One region of the Telluria sp. Soil_C_11 genome, then DNA from elsewhere that is predicted to be linked to it. Evidence: predicted binding sites of a transcription regulator. Region 1 holds the regulator's gene; the other holds the start of a gene.
What was found. The regulator FNR, encoded in region 1, switches genes on or off when oxygen is low (the NO sensors DNR and NnrR bind a similar motif). The targets are predictions, from matches to a motif close to TTGATNNNNATCAA.
Positions count from the first base shown of each region.

Region 2: AC3A6M_RS14500 (universal stress protein) is a predicted target of FNR. The motif match lies at 1,584-1,597, and genes of this name have one in related genera.

Region 1 is NZ_JBDGIN010000002.1:373,582-377,201, reverse strand. Features, by position in the region: gene cydB (cytochrome d ubiquinol oxidase subunit II) at 1-43, opposite strand, end outside; gene AC3A6M_RS04605 (cytochrome ubiquinol oxidase subunit I) at 59-1,486, opposite strand; gene fnr (fumarate/nitrate reduction transcriptional regulator Fnr) at 1,705-2,475, shown strand; gene AC3A6M_RS04595 (L,D-transpeptidase family protein) at 2,563-3,620, shown strand, end outside.
Region 2 is NZ_JBDGIN010000007.1:282,454-286,073, forward strand. Features, by position in the region: gene AC3A6M_RS14495 (bifunctional acetate--CoA ligase family protein/GNAT family N-acetyltransferase) at 1-1,578, opposite strand, end outside; gene AC3A6M_RS14500 (universal stress protein) at 1,698-2,534, shown strand; gene AC3A6M_RS14505 (hypothetical protein) at 2,551-3,069, shown strand; gene AC3A6M_RS14510 (GGDEF domain-containing protein) at 3,083-3,620, shown strand, end outside.

The sequences.
Region 1 (3,620 bases):
AGAAGATGATCGTGGCCCAGACCGCGGTGATGTCGATGTCCATGCTGGTTCAGCCGATTCAGGTAAGGTTGTCTTCGTTGACCGAGGCGTCCGCTTCCGGCACCGACAGCGGCCGCGCCGGCGTGCGTCCCCTGCCCGGCCCGCCCTGCGGCGTGCGGCTGAGGTCGAAGGCTTGCGGTCCCTTGCGCACCAGCCGCAGCACATAGGCGATGCCGACCCCGAACACGAAGAAATAGGCCACCACGAACACCGCCAGGCTCAGCGCCAGCGGCCCGGCCGTGATCTTCGAGGCGCCGTCCGCGGTGCGCAGCACGCCGTACACGACCCAGGGCTGGCGCCCGACCTCGGTGGTGATCCAGCCCGCCAGCACCGCCAGCAGGCCCGCCGGTCCCATCCACATGGCCATGCGCAGGAAGCCGCGGCTGTCGAACAGCCGCTTCTTCACGCGCAGCCACAGGCTCCAGGCGCCCAGCGCGATCATCAGCAGGCCCAGCCCGACCATCAGTCGGAAACTCCAGAAGATGATCAGCGAGTTCGGCCGCTGGTCGGGCGGGAATTCCTTGAGGCCCTTGATCTGGCCGGCCCAGGTATGGGTCAGGATCCAGCTGCCGACCCGCGGGATGCCGACCGCGAACCTGGTTTCCTCGTCCTCCATCGACGGGATGCCGAACAGCAGCAGCGGCAAGGGCTTGTCGCCTTCGTTCTGCCAGTGCCCTTCGAGGGCGGCGATCTTGGCCGGCTGGTGCTGCAGGGTGTTCAGGCCGTGCATGTCGCCGACCACGGCCTGGATCGGCGCCACCACCAGCACCATCCACATCGCCATCGACAGCATGGTGCGCACCGCCTCGTTGCCGCGTCCCTTCAGCAGGTGCCAGGCGGCCGAGCTGCCGACGAACAGCGCGGTCGACAGGAAGGCCGCGATCGCCATGTGCGTCAGCCGGTACGGGAACGACGGATTGAAGATGATCCTGAGCCAGTCGACCGGCACCATGCGGCCCTCGACGATGGCATAGCCCTGCGGGGTCTGCATCCAGCTGTTCGAGCCGAGGATCCAGGTGGCCGAGATCAGGGTGCCGAGCGCCACCATGCAGGTGGCCAGGAAGTGCAGCCCGGGCCCGACCCGGGTCCAGCCGAACAGCATCACGCCCAGGAAGCCGGCCTCGAGGAAGAACGCGGTCAGCACTTCGTAGGCCAGCAGCGGCCCGGTGATGGCGCCGGCGTATTCCGAAAAATAGCTCCAGTTGGTGCCGAACTGGTAAGCCATCACGATGCCCGAGACCACGCCCATGCCGAAGTTGACGGCGAAGATCTTCAGCCAGAAGTGGTACAGGTCGACGAAGACCTGGCGTTTCGTCTTCAGCCAGCACAGTTCCAGCACGGCAAGGTAGCTGGCCAGGCCGATGGTGATGGCCGGGAACAGGATGTGGAACGACATCGTGAACGCAAACTGCACGCGCGCCAGGTCCAATGCCGCCAAACCGAACATGGAAGTCCCCCGCATATTGTCGTGTGCAGAATCTAGCATGGGCCGGGCCGCGCACGATTGGCAGTGTGACAAGGCAGGTCCGGGCCGCGAACGGCTTTGGCACGGCGAAAATGCCACAAAGTATGGACAGAAGGCCGGCCAGCAGGCCAGCAGGCGGCCCCGGGCGTGACAACGGGCCGTATAATCAAGGTATTTACCGCCACCGCCTCTTCTTTCCGATGCTCCAGGCCATCCACTTTCCGAACGACGACAAGCCCCTGAACGTGCAGGCGCTGAAGGCAAGCTGCTCGGCATGCAGCATGCACCAGCTGTGCCTGCCGATGGGCCTGGAGGATGCGGACATCGACCGCCTCGACAAGATCATCGGCAAGCGCCGCCGCCTCGAACGCGACGAGCCGCTGTACCGGATGGGCGAGCCCTTCCGCAACCTGTACGCGGTGCGCTTCGGCCATTTCAAGACCTACCAGGTGAACGCGGCCGGAGAAGCCCAGATCACGGGTTTCCAGATGGCCGGCGAGCTGCTGGGCATGGATGCGATCAGCGGCGACCGCCACCACTGCGACGCCGTGGCGCTGGAAGACAGCGAAGTCTGCGAAATCCCCTTCGCCAGCCTGGAAGACCTGTTCGGCCACGTGCCAGCCCTGCTGCGCCACTTCCACCGCATCATGAGCCAGGAAATCACGCGCGAACAGAACGTCATGCTTCTGTTGGGCAATATGCGCGCCGAGCAGCGCTTCGCCGTGTTCCTGGTGAACCTGTCCGCCCGCTACGCCGCGCGCGGCTACGCGGCCAACAGTTTCCAATTACGCATGTCGCGCGAGGACATCGGCAACTACCTCGGCCTGACCATCGAAAGCATCAGCCGCCTGCTGTCGCGCTTCAAGAAGATGGGGCTGGTGCAGGTCGACAAGCGCGAAGTGATCCTGCTCGAACCGGCGCGCCTGAAGGCGATGGCGGCCGGGACCGAGCAGTGCAGTCCGATGGCGTGAGGGCGCACGCCTGGCTAGCGCATCGGTATCGCTGAACGGGTATGATTCGGATCGGCAACGTACGGTTGCCGAAGTCCGAAGGTAACAATGAAACTCAGCAAGAAAATCGGCGCCGCCCTCGCGCTTTGCGCAGCCGTGGCACTCGTCCCCTGCTCCACCCTCGCGCAGCCCATCCCCGCCACCATCCGCACCCTGGCCGTCCAGGCCACACAGTCGTCCGCGGCGCCCTCGGGCCCCTACGACGAACGCGGCTGGCTCGAGCGCTTCTACGCCCCGCGCAAATACGCCCCCGCCTGGAATCCGTCGACCGCCGCGGCCGCACTATGGGTGCTGCGCCAGGCCAGGCTGCAGGGCCTGGACCCGCGCGACTATGGCGCCGACGCGCTGCAGCGCCAGTTGAGCGCGGGCGACGCCGATATCGCCCGTTTCGACGTCGCGCTCACCGCGGCGATGCTGCACTACCTGGCCGACCTGCGCGTCGGCCGCGTGCGCTCCGAATACCATACCCGCCTGCCCGATGCGCGCCTGAAGCAGTACGACCCGGTCGAACGCCTGCGCGCCGGACTCGCCGGCGGCAAGCTGCAGGCCGCGGTGCAGGCGGCCGAGCCCCAATTGAACCAGTACGGCCGGGTCAAGGCGGCGCTGGCGCATTACCGCGAGCTGTCCCGGCAAGCCTGGCCGGCGCTGCCGAAACCGGACGCCAAGGTCGTGCCCGGCGGCGCCTACCCGGCCGCGACGGCGCTGTACAAGCGCCTGGTGCTGCTGGGCGACCTGCCGGCCGATGCCCCGCCGCCGGCCGAGGGCACCTACAGCGAGCCGATGGCCGAGGGCGTCGAGCGCTTCCAGGCGCGGCATGGGCTGCTTGACGATGGCGTGCTGGGCCGAGGCACCATCGACGCCCTCAACGTGCCCTTGGCGAAGCGCGTGCGCCAGCTCGAACTGACGCTCGAGCGCCTGCGCTGGCTCCCTGATCTGGGCCGCGGCCCGCTGATCGTGGTCGACCTGCCGGCGTACCGCCTGTGGGCGTTCCAGAACGGCGGCGGCGATGCGCCCGGCGCCGAGCCGCCGCTCGAGATGCGGGTGGTGGTCGGCACCGCGCTCAAGACGGAGACCCCGCTGTTCGTCGGCCAGATGCGCTACCTCGA
Region 2 (3,620 bases), on a different contig from region 1:
GGTGGGCACCACCGGGATGCCATAGGCGGCAAGGATCGCCTTCGCGTCCGCCTCCCCGACTTTACTTGTCCCGTGGTCGAGCAGCATGTCGACACGTGCGCGCGCGACTTCCCGTTCCGGTGGCGCCATCGATCCCGCCGCCGGAACCTGCATCAGTACCTGCTGGTTGCGCTGGTAGCCGACCAGTTGCAGGAAACCGCGTACGGCTTCCTCGGGGGTGTCGAACACCGGCAGCCCCGCATCGGCGCACAGTGCGCGCGCCTGTTCCACGCTGGCGCCGCCGAGCCAGCAGCACAGCACTGGCCGCGTGGCGGTCCGCAGCAGCGGCAGCAGCGCCCGCGCGATCTCGGCGCTCGGGACGATGGCCGTCGGCGCATGGATCACGAGCACGGCATCCGCATCCGGCTCGTCCAGCAAGGCTTGCAGGGCAAGGCGGTAGCGTCCCACCGGCGCGTCGCCGATGATGTCGACCGGGTTGCCATGAGACCAGGTGGACGGCAGTCCGGCGGACAGGCGCTCCACGGTGACGCCCGCCAGGCGCGCGAGCTGGCCGCCGCCCGCGACCAGCGCATCGGTCGCCATCACTCCCGGTCCGCCGCCGTTGGTCAGGATGGCCAGCCTCGGACCGGCAGGCCGGCGCGGCTGGGCCAGGATCGCCACGGCATCGAACAGCTCCTCGGTGGTATGGACCCGCAACATTCCGGCGCGACGGATCGCGGCGTCATAGACCAGGTCGGAGCCCGCCAGGGCGCCGGTATGGCTGAACGCGGCATGTGCCGCTTCAGCCACCCTTCCCGCCTTGACGATGACGGTCGGCTTGGCGCGTGCGGCACTGCGCGCTGCAGACATGAACTTGCGCGCCTGGCGCACGCTTTCGGCGTACAGCAGGATCGCGTCAGTGCCCGGATCGCTTGCCAGGTAGTCCAACAGGTCGCCGAAGTCGACGTCAGTGCCGTCGCCCAGCGACACGAAGCATGAGAACCCGATCTGGCGGGCGCGCGCCCAGTCCAGCACCGCAGTGACGAGTGCGCCGGACTGTGCAACGAAAGCGATTCGTCCCGGCAGCGCCGCCACCGGTGCGAAACTGGCGTTCAGCGCGCTGCCAGGCGCCAGCAGCCCGACGCAGTTCGGGCCGAGGATGCGCAGCAGGTAGGGCCGCGCGGCGTCCAGCATTGCCTGGCGCAGGCTGCGTCCATCGTCGCCGGTGGCGTCGAGCCCGGCGCTGAGGACGACGACCGCGCGGCAGCCGAGCTTGCCGAGCCGGGCGACAATGCCTGGAACCGTGTCGGCCGGGGTGCACACCAGCGCCAGCTCCGGCGCTCCCGGCAGGTCGCCGACATCGCGGTACACCGGCAACTCCTCGAGCTGGCGATACTTCGGATTTACCGGCCAGATCTTGCCGCGAAAGCCTGCACTGACGAGGTTGGCAAGAACCGTCGCGCCGACGCTGGCCGGCCGACTGGAAGCGCCGACGACGGCTACTGTGCCCGGACGAAAGAAGTGCTGCAGGTTCCGTACACTCATCGTTATACCCTCATGACGTTGGCGTTTCGCAAAGCCTAGCGAAGCCGCCTGCATAAATTTTGATGGAGGTCAAAATAGACGTAACTAAGTGTGCTAATTGCGGCGTCCTTGTAGACATGAGAGGCAGTGCGCACTAGGCTCATCGGGTGAAGGATTCCATGCCGGAGCACCAAATGGCTTACAAGACGATCCTCGTGCATGCCGACCTGAGCGACGCTGCGATCACCCGGATCCGCTGCGCTGCCCGCCTGGCACGGCAGTGCGGAGCCCATCTGGTCGGCGCGGCGCCGACCGGGATCTCGCGCTTCGTACCGCCCGAGGCGTTCACCGCCGGGCGCAATCCGCTGGCCAGCCGCTGCCAGAGTCTGCGCACAAAAGCCCAGCAGGCGCTCGAGCGCTTTTCCAACCTCGCACAAGCGGAAGGCGTGCTTTCGTACGAGCCGCGCCTGATCGATGACGATGCCGACGGAGGCATGCCTGTCCAGAGCCGCTATTGCGATCTCGCTATCGTCGGGCAGCCCGACCGCACTGTCATCGATCCCCTGCGACCGGCAGACCTGCCCGCGCGCCTGTTGCTGGCCGGCGGCCATCCGCTATTGATACTGCCGAACACCGGAATGCCCCCTACGCTCGACGGCGAAGCCCTGGTCGCGTGGAACGGCAGCGCGGAAGCATGCCGCGCCGTGGCCCGCGCGCTGCCCCTGCTCAGACTGGCACGCGGCGTCAGGATACTGGGAGTCGGCGACGAATTGCCCGCAACCGGACTGGAGCAGGAGCCGTGCGCCGCGTTGGCGGTGTGGCTGGACCGGCATGGTATCGCCGCCTCTCCACACCGTATAAGACGCCAGGAAGATGCCGGAAAGGTTCTGCTCGCCGAAGCCGCCAAAAGCGGCGTCACCCTGCTTGTGATGGGCGCTTACGGGCGTTCCCCGCTTCGCGAGGGGATGACGGATGGCATCACCGCGACGGTACTGCGCTGGGCACACTTGCCGGTGCTGTTTGCTCATTAGCCGGCCGCATGAGTATTTGATCGAAGTCGAACTTTTTACCACTCCTTCACCGACGTTGCGCCGCAGCGTCACTCACCATGAGGCCACCATGCCCTTATTTACGAGAAAAGCCGTGTGGTGCGCCGATCGCGCCGTCCTCCGTCACGTGCACCAGGCACTTCGTCACCGAATCAGGGAGCTCCAGGCCGGAACCGACGACGATTTCGCCAGAGGGTTCAGCCACATGGTCGCCACCGTCGAGGCAGGCCTGCGCCACGAGGAAACGCTTCTGGAAGCGTTGGGCGACCGGCACCTGCGCGAGCGAACGGCGGAGAACGCGATGATTCTTTGCGCGCTACACCGCGTTGCGCCGACGGTCGAGACTGGACAGGTGGAACCGGGCAGGCAACTCGCCGCCGCGCTCGAGCAAATGCTCGCGCTGCATCGCCTTTCCGGTGTACTGGCGACTTCAAGGCGAGCCGCACCTTTCCGCCTGCATGGACGCGCAGGGATGCGGGCCCATGCAATCCAGAAACGGACGCGTCAATTCCAGTAGGGCCTGGACTGCGATGCCTTCGATACAGGAAGTGCAGACGGCGGAAACGCCCACCCATGCCACGCCGTTGGCGTCGCCCGACACTCGGCGCCTCTTCGAACGCCGCTCGCAGCGTTACCTGCGGCGACTGCTTCCGAGCTTCTGCGCTATATTCGGCATCAGCGTCCTGGTTGCAGGCATGTGGAGCTTCGCGGTCGATGCGGAGCAGACACCGGCCAGCCTCGCGCTCCGCCTCACGCTGGTCGCGCTCGCCTCTTTCGCCTACCGGATGCCGCGCTCCGGGCCTTCGTTGGCTGGCCGTGCCTCCTTCGTCTACATGTTGCATGCCGCAGCGCTTGTCATCAGCGCCCGACCTGTCGCAGATGGTCTGCTGCAAGGCATGCCGGTCCTGTTTGTCTGGATGGTTGCCGCCGGCATGATCGAGCCACGTCCGGGACCGTGCGTGCGCATCCTCGCGCCGACCGCACTGCTCTGTGCGGCCACCGGTGTGTTGATGCTCCCTTCCTCCGCCGCGTTCGCCATCTGGTGCCTCGCCATCGCCGCTCCACTGC